DNA from 4 places in the Lysinibacillus sp. UBA5994 genome. Region 1 is predicted to be linked to each of the others. Evidence: riboswitches for the same ligand, from Rfam matches in the RefSeq annotation. Region 1 holds a riboswitch; each other region holds the start of a gene.
The links. A riboswitch is a leader RNA that binds a small molecule or an ion and turns the genes downstream of it on or off. The one in region 1 is predicted to bind thiamine pyrophosphate.
Positions count from the first base shown of each region.

Region 1 (2,205 bases):
TGATTGGACCAGGTATTGGTGGCTTTTTAGCAAAGGTAAGCTTACATTTCCCATTTTTCACAGCTGGAGCTGCAGCCATTGTAGCATCTATTTTATCTTACTTTTTATTACCTTCTACCAAACCAAACACTGCTCAACAGAAACAAAAGCAAGACAATCTGGCGAAGCAAATGGCTCGTTCCATACATATGCCTTATTTTGTTATGCTCATAATTATGCTGGTGTTCTCGTTTGGAATTGCAAATTTCCAAACGACATTGTCATTATTTGTGACAGAAAAGTTTAATTACACACCTGTAGATATAGCGATTATATTAGTTGTTGGTGGTGCTTTTGGAGTAGTAGTACAAATGTTTATTATTACACCACTGTTCAATCGTTATGGTGAAATGAAAGTAGTACTAGTAAATTTATTTATTGCATCCGTTGCTATTTTCTTAATATTATTTGTTTCTGGCTTTGCCCTTATTTTAGTTGTAGCAACAATTTTCTCTACAGCAACGACATTAATTCGTCCAGCTGTTAATACACTCATCTCAAAGCTTGCAGAGAAAGAGCAGGGATTTGCTGCGGGCTTGAATAATGCCTATATGAGCCTCGGAAATATGATTGGACCCGCTTTGGCAGGTTTATTATTTGACTGGAATATGAATAGCCCATATATTTTCGGTTCTATCATATTATTAGCCTGTTTCTTCCTTGCGCTCATCTGGACAGTGAAAAAAGCACCTCATTTAATGCATCCCGATACAAAATAGTCTGAAAAATCATTGACTATTTTTAGCAGTATGTTACATTATTGTTGATTCACAAAATTGAATGATTTTAACCACTAGGGGAGTCTTTTAAAGGCTGAGACGTATATGGTAATATACGGACCCTTTGAACCTGATCTAGTTCACACTAGCGGAGGGAAGTGGCGCTACTTGCTGTTGTCACTATATACACGCAAGGCCGCTTCCTATTGTTTAAAGGGGGTGGCCTTTTTATTTTTCCTCACGAACTTTACCAAAAGGAGTGAACTTTATGTCAATTCGTAAATTAACAGTCATGGCTTTATTAGTAGCCGTTGCTGTTGCAGGCTCTACTTTCGTATCCATCCCAACAGGAATCGCACGTGCTTACCCAGTTCAGCATGCTATTAATGTGATAGGAGCCATTATACTTGGACCCGTACCAACAGTTATAGTTGCCTTTGTCACTGCCATCATTCGTATCCTTACTGGAACAGGCTCTCTACTAGCTATCCCTGGTAGTATCATCGGTGCGTTCTGTGCTGCCCTTGCCTATAAATATAGCAATAAAATGTGGTTAGCTGGTATCGGAGAAGTTATCGGAACGGGCATTCTGGCTTCACTTATTGCCGTCCCTTATGCAAAATTATTCATGGGAACATCTGTAGCAGCATTCTTCTTCCTACCAGCCTTTTTAACATCAAGTACGATCGGTGCTATTTTAGGTGTAATGGTTGCAAGTAGCTTGCGTAAAACAGAGCTAGTAAAGAGGTTTAATTCTTCTCTTTATTGAGAGAGATTGAATTATGAGCATTCATTGAGCTGGGGTAGTCCAATTTGGATCGCTTTTCTTCTCATTTACCCTCTTTACAAAGGGGATAACTCTCTATTTCAAGGAATATAAAAAGCAGTGCAAAACTATTCGAATTTGCACTGCTTCCTCTATTTTAAGATCGTTTTTTCATGCCTTTTAACAACTGTGCTACATTCGTGTCTTCTGGTATAGTTTTTTCCTCAACCAGCGGCTCTTTTTTCTTCGCATTCGTTAGGAAATTCCAACCAAAACGTCTTATCGTAATATCAATAAAGAAAAGAAGCATACTTGCTAAGAGTAGCCATGTGGCAATATTTTGCCGATCTGCTCCTTTTGTCGTAAAGTCACGGAAGACATCTTGTGGTTCCTTTAAAACAGTGCCTCCTGTTCGTTGAGTTAACTCTTCTATCAGTTGGTTATTTACAGGGAGTAGTTCGTATTCAGCACTATAAGGAACACTTAGCCCTGCCTGATAAATGGCCTGCTTTTCATCTGCTATACGGAAGAAAATTAATCCAGGTTCAGCTTGTACTACAGCTCGAACTTGAGATGCGGAAATGGTTTCAAGTTGTGTTTCTAGCTCCTCCCCTGCTTCATTTACCGCTACAATATCTAAAAATGCGGCTTCATTTGTAGGGTCTGTAATCATAAAGGAAC
Region 1 is NZ_DJAU01000022.1:110,896-113,100, reverse strand. It holds gene B3D98_RS06360 (MFS transporter) at 1-758, shown strand, start outside; TPP riboswitch at 825-932, shown strand; gene thiW (energy coupling factor transporter S component ThiW) at 1,027-1,527, shown strand; gene B3D98_RS06350 (VWA domain-containing protein) at 1,682-2,205, opposite strand, start outside.

Region 2 (2,205 bases), on a different contig from region 1:
TATGATGTATCTCGGAATGATTTTCTTTCAAATTGTTGTACCTATTTTAGTGTTACTTGTAATAGGCGCTATACTACAAAAGAAATTTCGCTTTAATTTAAAAGCATTGTCTCAGCTTATTACATATTGCTTTATGCCAGCAGCTGTTTTTGTAAATTTATATGAAACACATGTGGAATTAACTGTACTGGGAGAGGTCGGATTATTTATTGTACTCTTTATCGGTAGTCAAATGATACTCAGTCACTTTATGGCAAAAGGGTTAGGTTTAGCTAGAACAGAGGCAGCTGTCTTTAAAAATAGTGTTGTGCTCATTAACTCGGGTAATTACGGTATTCCAGTGGCTCAAATGATATTTGCCACGCAACCTATTGGAGTAGCCATTCAGGTCATGCTCGTAATCTTTCAAAATATGACTACGTATACATATGGTTTATACAATTTAATTTCTTCTACAAAGTCAGGTATGACAATCATCAAGGATTTCTTTAAAATGCCTATTATTCATGCGCTGATTATAGGTGTCGCTATGAATTATTTTGATATCGGTATTCCACAGTTTATCAAAATACCAGTAGAACATGTGGCAGATGGATTTATTGCTGTGGCCCTAATTACTTTAGGTGCGCAATTATCACAACTAGAGATGAAATCAATGTTTAATAAAACCGTCTTTATCAGCTGTTTTACGCGACTAATTATTGGACCATCTGTTGCATTGGCCATTATTTATATATTGGGATTAGATGGAGTCGTCGCACAATCACTGTTTATAGCTAGTGCCTTTCCAACATCCCGCAATAGTTCTAGTCTAGCATTGGAATATGATGTAGAATCAGCAACAGCCGCGCAAGCTGTTTTATTTTCAACCATTGTAAGCTGTATAACTGTAACCATTGTGATCTATTTTGCAGAAGTATTATTTACCTAGTAAGATAAAAAATAACTTCCATCTCTTAGTATTATCTGCTACACTAGCATCAAACTAAATAGTATTAACTAGGGGAGTCTGATGAGTCAGGCTGAGAGGGAAACGCTACGAAGTTTCTTGACCCTTTGGACCTGATCTGGCTCATACCAGCGTGGGAAAGTTAAGAAGCTATTGCAGAGTATGCAATCAATAGACCTTTACATTCGTGGCCGGATCCAAATAATTATTTTGGATTCGGCCTTTATTTTTTGGATTGTTGGGGTGAGCTAGAATCGGTCCTTATATCAAAATAAATTTAAGGGAGAGAAGTAGCTCATGTCAGTAATTAGTGAAAAGAATATTACCATTATGTCCAGCTTTGAAGGAAGCAAAAAAGTATATGTGGAAGGAACACGCCCAGATATTCTAGTACCTATGCGAGAAATTGCATTAAGTCCGACAACAGGCAGTTTTGGAAATGAAGAAAATGCTCCTATTCGAGTATATGATACGAGTGGGCCCTATACAGATCCAGCCTACCAAGTAGATATTACGAAAGGTTTACCTGCCTTACGAAATGCATGGATTCAAGAGCGAGGGGATGTAGAAGCATATGAGGGACGCTCTATTAAACCGGAGGATAATGGCTTTCGTCATGTTGATGACCCGCGTATTCAAGAAAATGTCTTCCCTGAGTTGGCGAGAAAGCCTTTGCGTGCTAAAAAAGGTAAAAATGTGACACAGCTTCACTATGCACGAAAGGGAATTATAACGCCTGAAATGGAGTTTGTAGCGATTCGTGAAAATATGGATCCTGAATTTGTACGTTCAGAAATTGCAGCTGGGCGTGCTATAATGCCTTCTAATATTAATCACCCTGAGGCAGAGCCAATGATTATTGGGCGTAATTTTCATGTAAAGATCAATGCGAATATCGGGAATTCTGCTGTATCTTCTTCCATTGCAGAAGAAGTTGAGAAAATGACCTGGGCAACTCGATGGGGCGCAGATAATATTATGGATTTATCGACTGGTAAACATATTCATACAACTAGAGAATGGATTATTCGAAATGCTGCAGTGCCAGTGGGAACAGTGCCAATTTATCAGGCTTTAGAAAAGGTAAATGGTGTAGCAGAGGATTTAACGTGGGAGGTTTATCGTGATACTCTCATTGAACAAGCTGAGCAGGGTGTGGATTACTTCACCATTCATGCAGGTGTCCTTTTACGCTATGTACCACTAACAGCAAATCGTGTGACAGGTATTGTATCTCGAGGTGGCTCTATCATGGC
Region 2 is NZ_DJAU01000051.1:15,098-17,302, reverse strand. It holds gene B3D98_RS15550 (AEC family transporter) at 2-931, shown strand; TPP riboswitch at 992-1,106, shown strand; gene thiC (phosphomethylpyrimidine synthase ThiC) at 1,247-2,205, shown strand, end outside.
Region 2: linked by a shared signal. The riboswitch ahead of thiC (phosphomethylpyrimidine synthase ThiC) and the one ahead of thiW (energy coupling factor transporter S component ThiW) in region 1 are both predicted to bind thiamine pyrophosphate.

Region 3 (2,205 bases), on a different contig from region 1:
AAATAAAACGAAGGCGTATTTCCTCTAAAAGGAATACGCCTCCGTTTTATTTTTTTCGAGTTGTGGTTGTAGGCGTTGTGCCCTTTTTTGCAGCCATTACTTTTTTTACGATAGGAATAACAATAGGTGCTAACTTAACGGCAGTTTTTACAACGTTTGATACTTTCATCCCAAAACAGCTCCTTTTACAATTACTACTACCTGTTTCACTTAAAAATAAAACATTAACGGATAACACGAACAGCCTGAATTATATTCCAAATCACAATACCTAGTGAGACGAGAGCATAGATGGCGAATGAAACAAACCAAATAATCATCACTGTATTATTACTGGAGGTTGGATCTAAACTAAATGTGGAAAAAACAAAGACAATAAAGAACAGGATGCCAAAAACAAAAGGAACTAAATGAGAGACAAGTGCACGAATCGAATGTTTTTTTACATCACTATCTTTAGTCACGAAATATACAATTAATGGAACGATAAAAGGGGCGAAGAAAATACTAAGATAACTAAAGGCAGCTAAAATTTTTTGATTCTCCATAGTTGTACCTCCTTTTTAAATATTTACGCATGAAAAACAGCAAAGTTTCAAAAAAATGATGTATGGAAGGTTGTAATCCTTCAATCCTTTGCGTACAATGAGAGTGTTCAAATAAATTCAGATGTAACGACCACAAGGGGAGCTGATGATGTCAGCTGAGACTGGGCACGTAATGCCTTGACTCTTCGAACCTGTAAGTTAACGCTTGCGTAGGGATGTGGATAGAAACCGACACTTGTACGATGTGAGGCTCTGTCCTGACATCGTTTTTTCGTCCGTAAAGGAAAAAAGGTGTCAGAAAGAGACATATCAGCGCTTTTCTATTCCTGCTCTTGTATCCTACATCGGAACAAAGGAGAGAATATGTATGGACAAAAAAAGACTATTAATGCTAGTGGAGATTGCGATTTTTGCAGCGATAGGTCTCGTACTGGATCAGGTTTCCTTTAAAGTATGGGCACAAGGCGGCTCAGTTAGTCTTGTTATGGTACCGATTATGTTAATAGCATTTCGCTGGGGCTTAGTAGCTGGTCTTACTACGGGACTACTTGTGGGTGTTATGCAAACAATGTTTGGTTCTTATATCGTGCACTGGCTACAAGGATTACTAGATTATGGTGTTGCTTTTACTGTTGTAGGATTAGCGGCGGTTGTACGTGGACCAGTGTTAGACGCTGCTAAACATATGAACAAAACAAAAATGGCACTTTATATAATCATAGGTACCGTTTTCGCAGGCTTCTTACGATACACAGCACATACAATCGCTGGTGCTGTATTTTTTGCCGAATATGCGGGTGACCAGAATGCATGGATCTATTCCATCATCTACAATGGTACATATATGCTACCAGCAACCATTTTAACGGCTGTCGTTGGTGTTCTTTTATTCACAGCCGCTCCCCAATTAATGCAAAGAAAATTTTAACGCTAGTCCCTTCACATGAGTGGAGGGACTTTTTTGTCGTGAATAACTCTTTTAGCACTTTGCAAAGTAGGAAAGCATACAATATTTAAAGCGTTTATCGTTATACGCATAAAAAGTTATGTTATATTAAAGAATAGATATTAGATGAAAGGGACGTTATACATGATTGTAAAAACGCAAGAAGAGATTGAAGCTTTTAAAAAAATAGGACGCATTTGTGCTGAAATTCGCGAAGCAATGAAAGCTGCCACAAAACCAGGTGTTACAACACTTGAGCTTGATGAAATTGCTGGTCGCATGTTTGCAGAGGCTGGCGCTATTTCAGGACCAAAGGGAGAATATGATTTTCCAGGGTATACATGTATTAGCGTCAATGAAGAAGTAGCACATGGTATTCCAGGAAAGCGTGTTATTCAAGAGGGAGATATCGTAAATATTGATGTTTCAGGCTCTTTAAATGGCTATTTTGCTGACACAGGTATTTCATTTGTTGTGGGTGATGGCTATGAGGACAAAGAAAAGCTTTGCCGTGTTGCTAAAAGTGCCTTTGATCGAGCAATGACAAAGGTAAAGGCTGGATCTAAATTAAATCAAATTGGTAAAGCTGTTGAACGCGAGGCAAATGCTAATGGGTTAACTGTTATTATGAATTTAACAGGTCATGGCTTAGGTCAATCTTTACATGATGAACCAAACCATATTTTAAATTATTACGATGCATGGGATACT
Region 3 is NZ_DJAU01000035.1:31,535-33,739, reverse strand. It holds gene B3D98_RS12035 (AAA family ATPase) at 1-6, shown strand, start outside; gene B3D98_RS12030 (hypothetical protein) at 47-169, opposite strand; gene B3D98_RS12025 (DUF4870 domain-containing protein) at 225-548, opposite strand; TPP riboswitch at 674-781, shown strand; gene thiT (energy-coupled thiamine transporter ThiT) at 916-1,476, shown strand; gene map (type I methionyl aminopeptidase) at 1,639-2,205, shown strand, end outside.
Region 3: linked by a shared signal. The riboswitch ahead of thiT (energy-coupled thiamine transporter ThiT) and the one ahead of thiW (energy coupling factor transporter S component ThiW) in region 1 are both predicted to bind thiamine pyrophosphate.

Region 4 (2,205 bases), on a different contig from region 1:
GTCGCCCAAACAATATCATTTTCTTGTACACCCAACCAATGTGGTGCTGTTGTTCGTAAATGAGCATAGCCCCAACTATGCGTATGCACTGCTGCTTTTGGATTTCCTGTTGTTCCGCTTGTATAGGCTAAAAATGCATTGTCTGTGCTTTTTGTTGGGATAGGATTTATGTAGGTTGTAGGTTGATTATTCATTTTTTCAAGTATGTTCTGCCAAGGTTCATGTGCATTCCCTATGACAAATTGCAGTATGTCTTGTAAATTTCCTACTTTATCGAACTGTTCAATATAGGGTTCAAATGCAATAACTGCTTTAGCATTTGCATGATGAATTCGATACTCAATATCCTTTGTTCTTAACATCTCAGAACTTGGAATAATAGTTAAACCCGCTTTCAATGCAGCAATATACACAATATATGCTTCAACCGAACGTGGTACCATTACTAAAATGACATCACCTTTCTTTAAACCTTGCTTGGTGAATACATGTGCTGCTTGATTCGCTTTTTCCAATAAATGTGCATATGTAATACATTGGATGTCTTGGTTTTCTTCACAAATGATTAAAGCATTTTTGGCTGCATCCTGAGCATATTTTTCAATTTCCTCTACTATGTTATACCATTCTGGTGCAACTAAATCTTGTCTTTTCATGGCAATTGCCCCCTTTTGTTATGACACATTATAAAACTCTTTTTTCAGCATTTTCAATGGTTTGTGCTTAATTTCGGTAAAGTCATGACAACTATCATACCCTCCTATATGGCATCGGTCACATTTTATCTATAGGAAAACTTGCTATTGAATACATATGAAAAGTATGGTACATTTTGGTCAACTAAAAGCAAGATTGCAGGGGGACTCGTAAGAGTTGAGAAGGTAAAACCTGACCCTTTGAACCTGTTAGTTAATACTGACGTAGGGAGCAATAAACATCGTTTTCAGATGAAAGGCTCTTTTCGTGCATTTTTACACAAAAAGAGCCTTTTTTGCATGCTTACGTCCATCCCTAAAGGAGGACTACAATGATTTTTCAAACAATTCGTCAACAGCAACCACTTATCCATTGTATTACCAATTATGTAGTGGCAAATTTTCAAGCAAATGGTTTATTAGCGATAGGTGCTTCACCAGTAATGGCCGATGACTACCAAGAGGTAGAGGAGATGGTGGCCATTGCTCAAGCATTATTAATTAATATTGGAACACTTAATGATCGCACAAAAAGTGCCATGTTATTAGCAGGTGAAAAAGCCAATAAACTTGGTATTCCTGTTATTTTAGATCCTGTCGGAGTTGGAGCCACAACTTATCGTAAGGAAACCGTAAGATACTTACTGGAAAACATACACTTTGCCGTGATTCGCTGTAATCTCGGCGAGCTAGCAGCAATAGTTGGTGTAAATTGGCAACAAAAAGGTGTCGATAGTGGTCATGGCACTATCGCTATGGAATTAGAAGCCACATCATTGGCTCAACGCTATCAATGCATTGTTATTGTCACAGGAGAACGCGATTTTATAACTGATGGCAAGCATAGCCAATGGATCGCTGGTGGTCATCCACAAATGACGGAAGTAACGGGTACAGGTTGTTTACTTAGCGCAATTTGTGGCGCAGCCTATAGTGTAAGCCATAATCCTTACCAACAATTAACGGAAACACTTACTTACTATAAAAAAGCAGGTGTACTGGCATCCGCATTTACTGCAGACATTGGTGATTTTCAAATAGCCTTACTCAATGCTATACATCGCTTATCAAAGGATGGTGCAGCTTCATGCATATTGTAACAACAATCGCTGGCTCAGATAGTGGTGGTGGCGCGGGTATACAGGCTGATTTAAAAACATTTCAGGAATTAGAAGTGTTTGGTACTTCTGTTATTACTGCTCTAACTGCTCAAAATACTTTGGGTGTAACAGGTGTTTACCCTATTGACGTTTCCTTTATAAAAAAACAATTCGAGGCCTTAGTAGAAGATTTTCCAATCGCTGCGATTAAAACAGGAATGCTTTATTCCTCAGAAATTATCAAAGCAATTGCACACAAGATCAGGGAGCTAAACATTCCACTGATTGTTGATCCGGTGATGATTGCAAAAGGTGGGGAAAGCCTATTACAGCAAGAAGCTATCGATGCCTTACGCTCAACTTTATTACCACTTGCTACGGTTGTTACGCCCAATATACCCGAGGCAGAG
Region 4 is NZ_DJAU01000045.1:10,528-12,732, reverse strand. It holds gene mbcS (acyl-CoA synthetase MbcS) at 1-656, opposite strand, end outside; TPP riboswitch at 847-944, shown strand; gene thiM (hydroxyethylthiazole kinase) at 1,028-1,795, shown strand; gene thiD (bifunctional hydroxymethylpyrimidine kinase/phosphomethylpyrimidine kinase) at 1,783-2,205, shown strand, end outside.
Region 4: linked by a shared signal. The riboswitch ahead of thiM (hydroxyethylthiazole kinase) and the one ahead of thiW (energy coupling factor transporter S component ThiW) in region 1 are both predicted to bind thiamine pyrophosphate.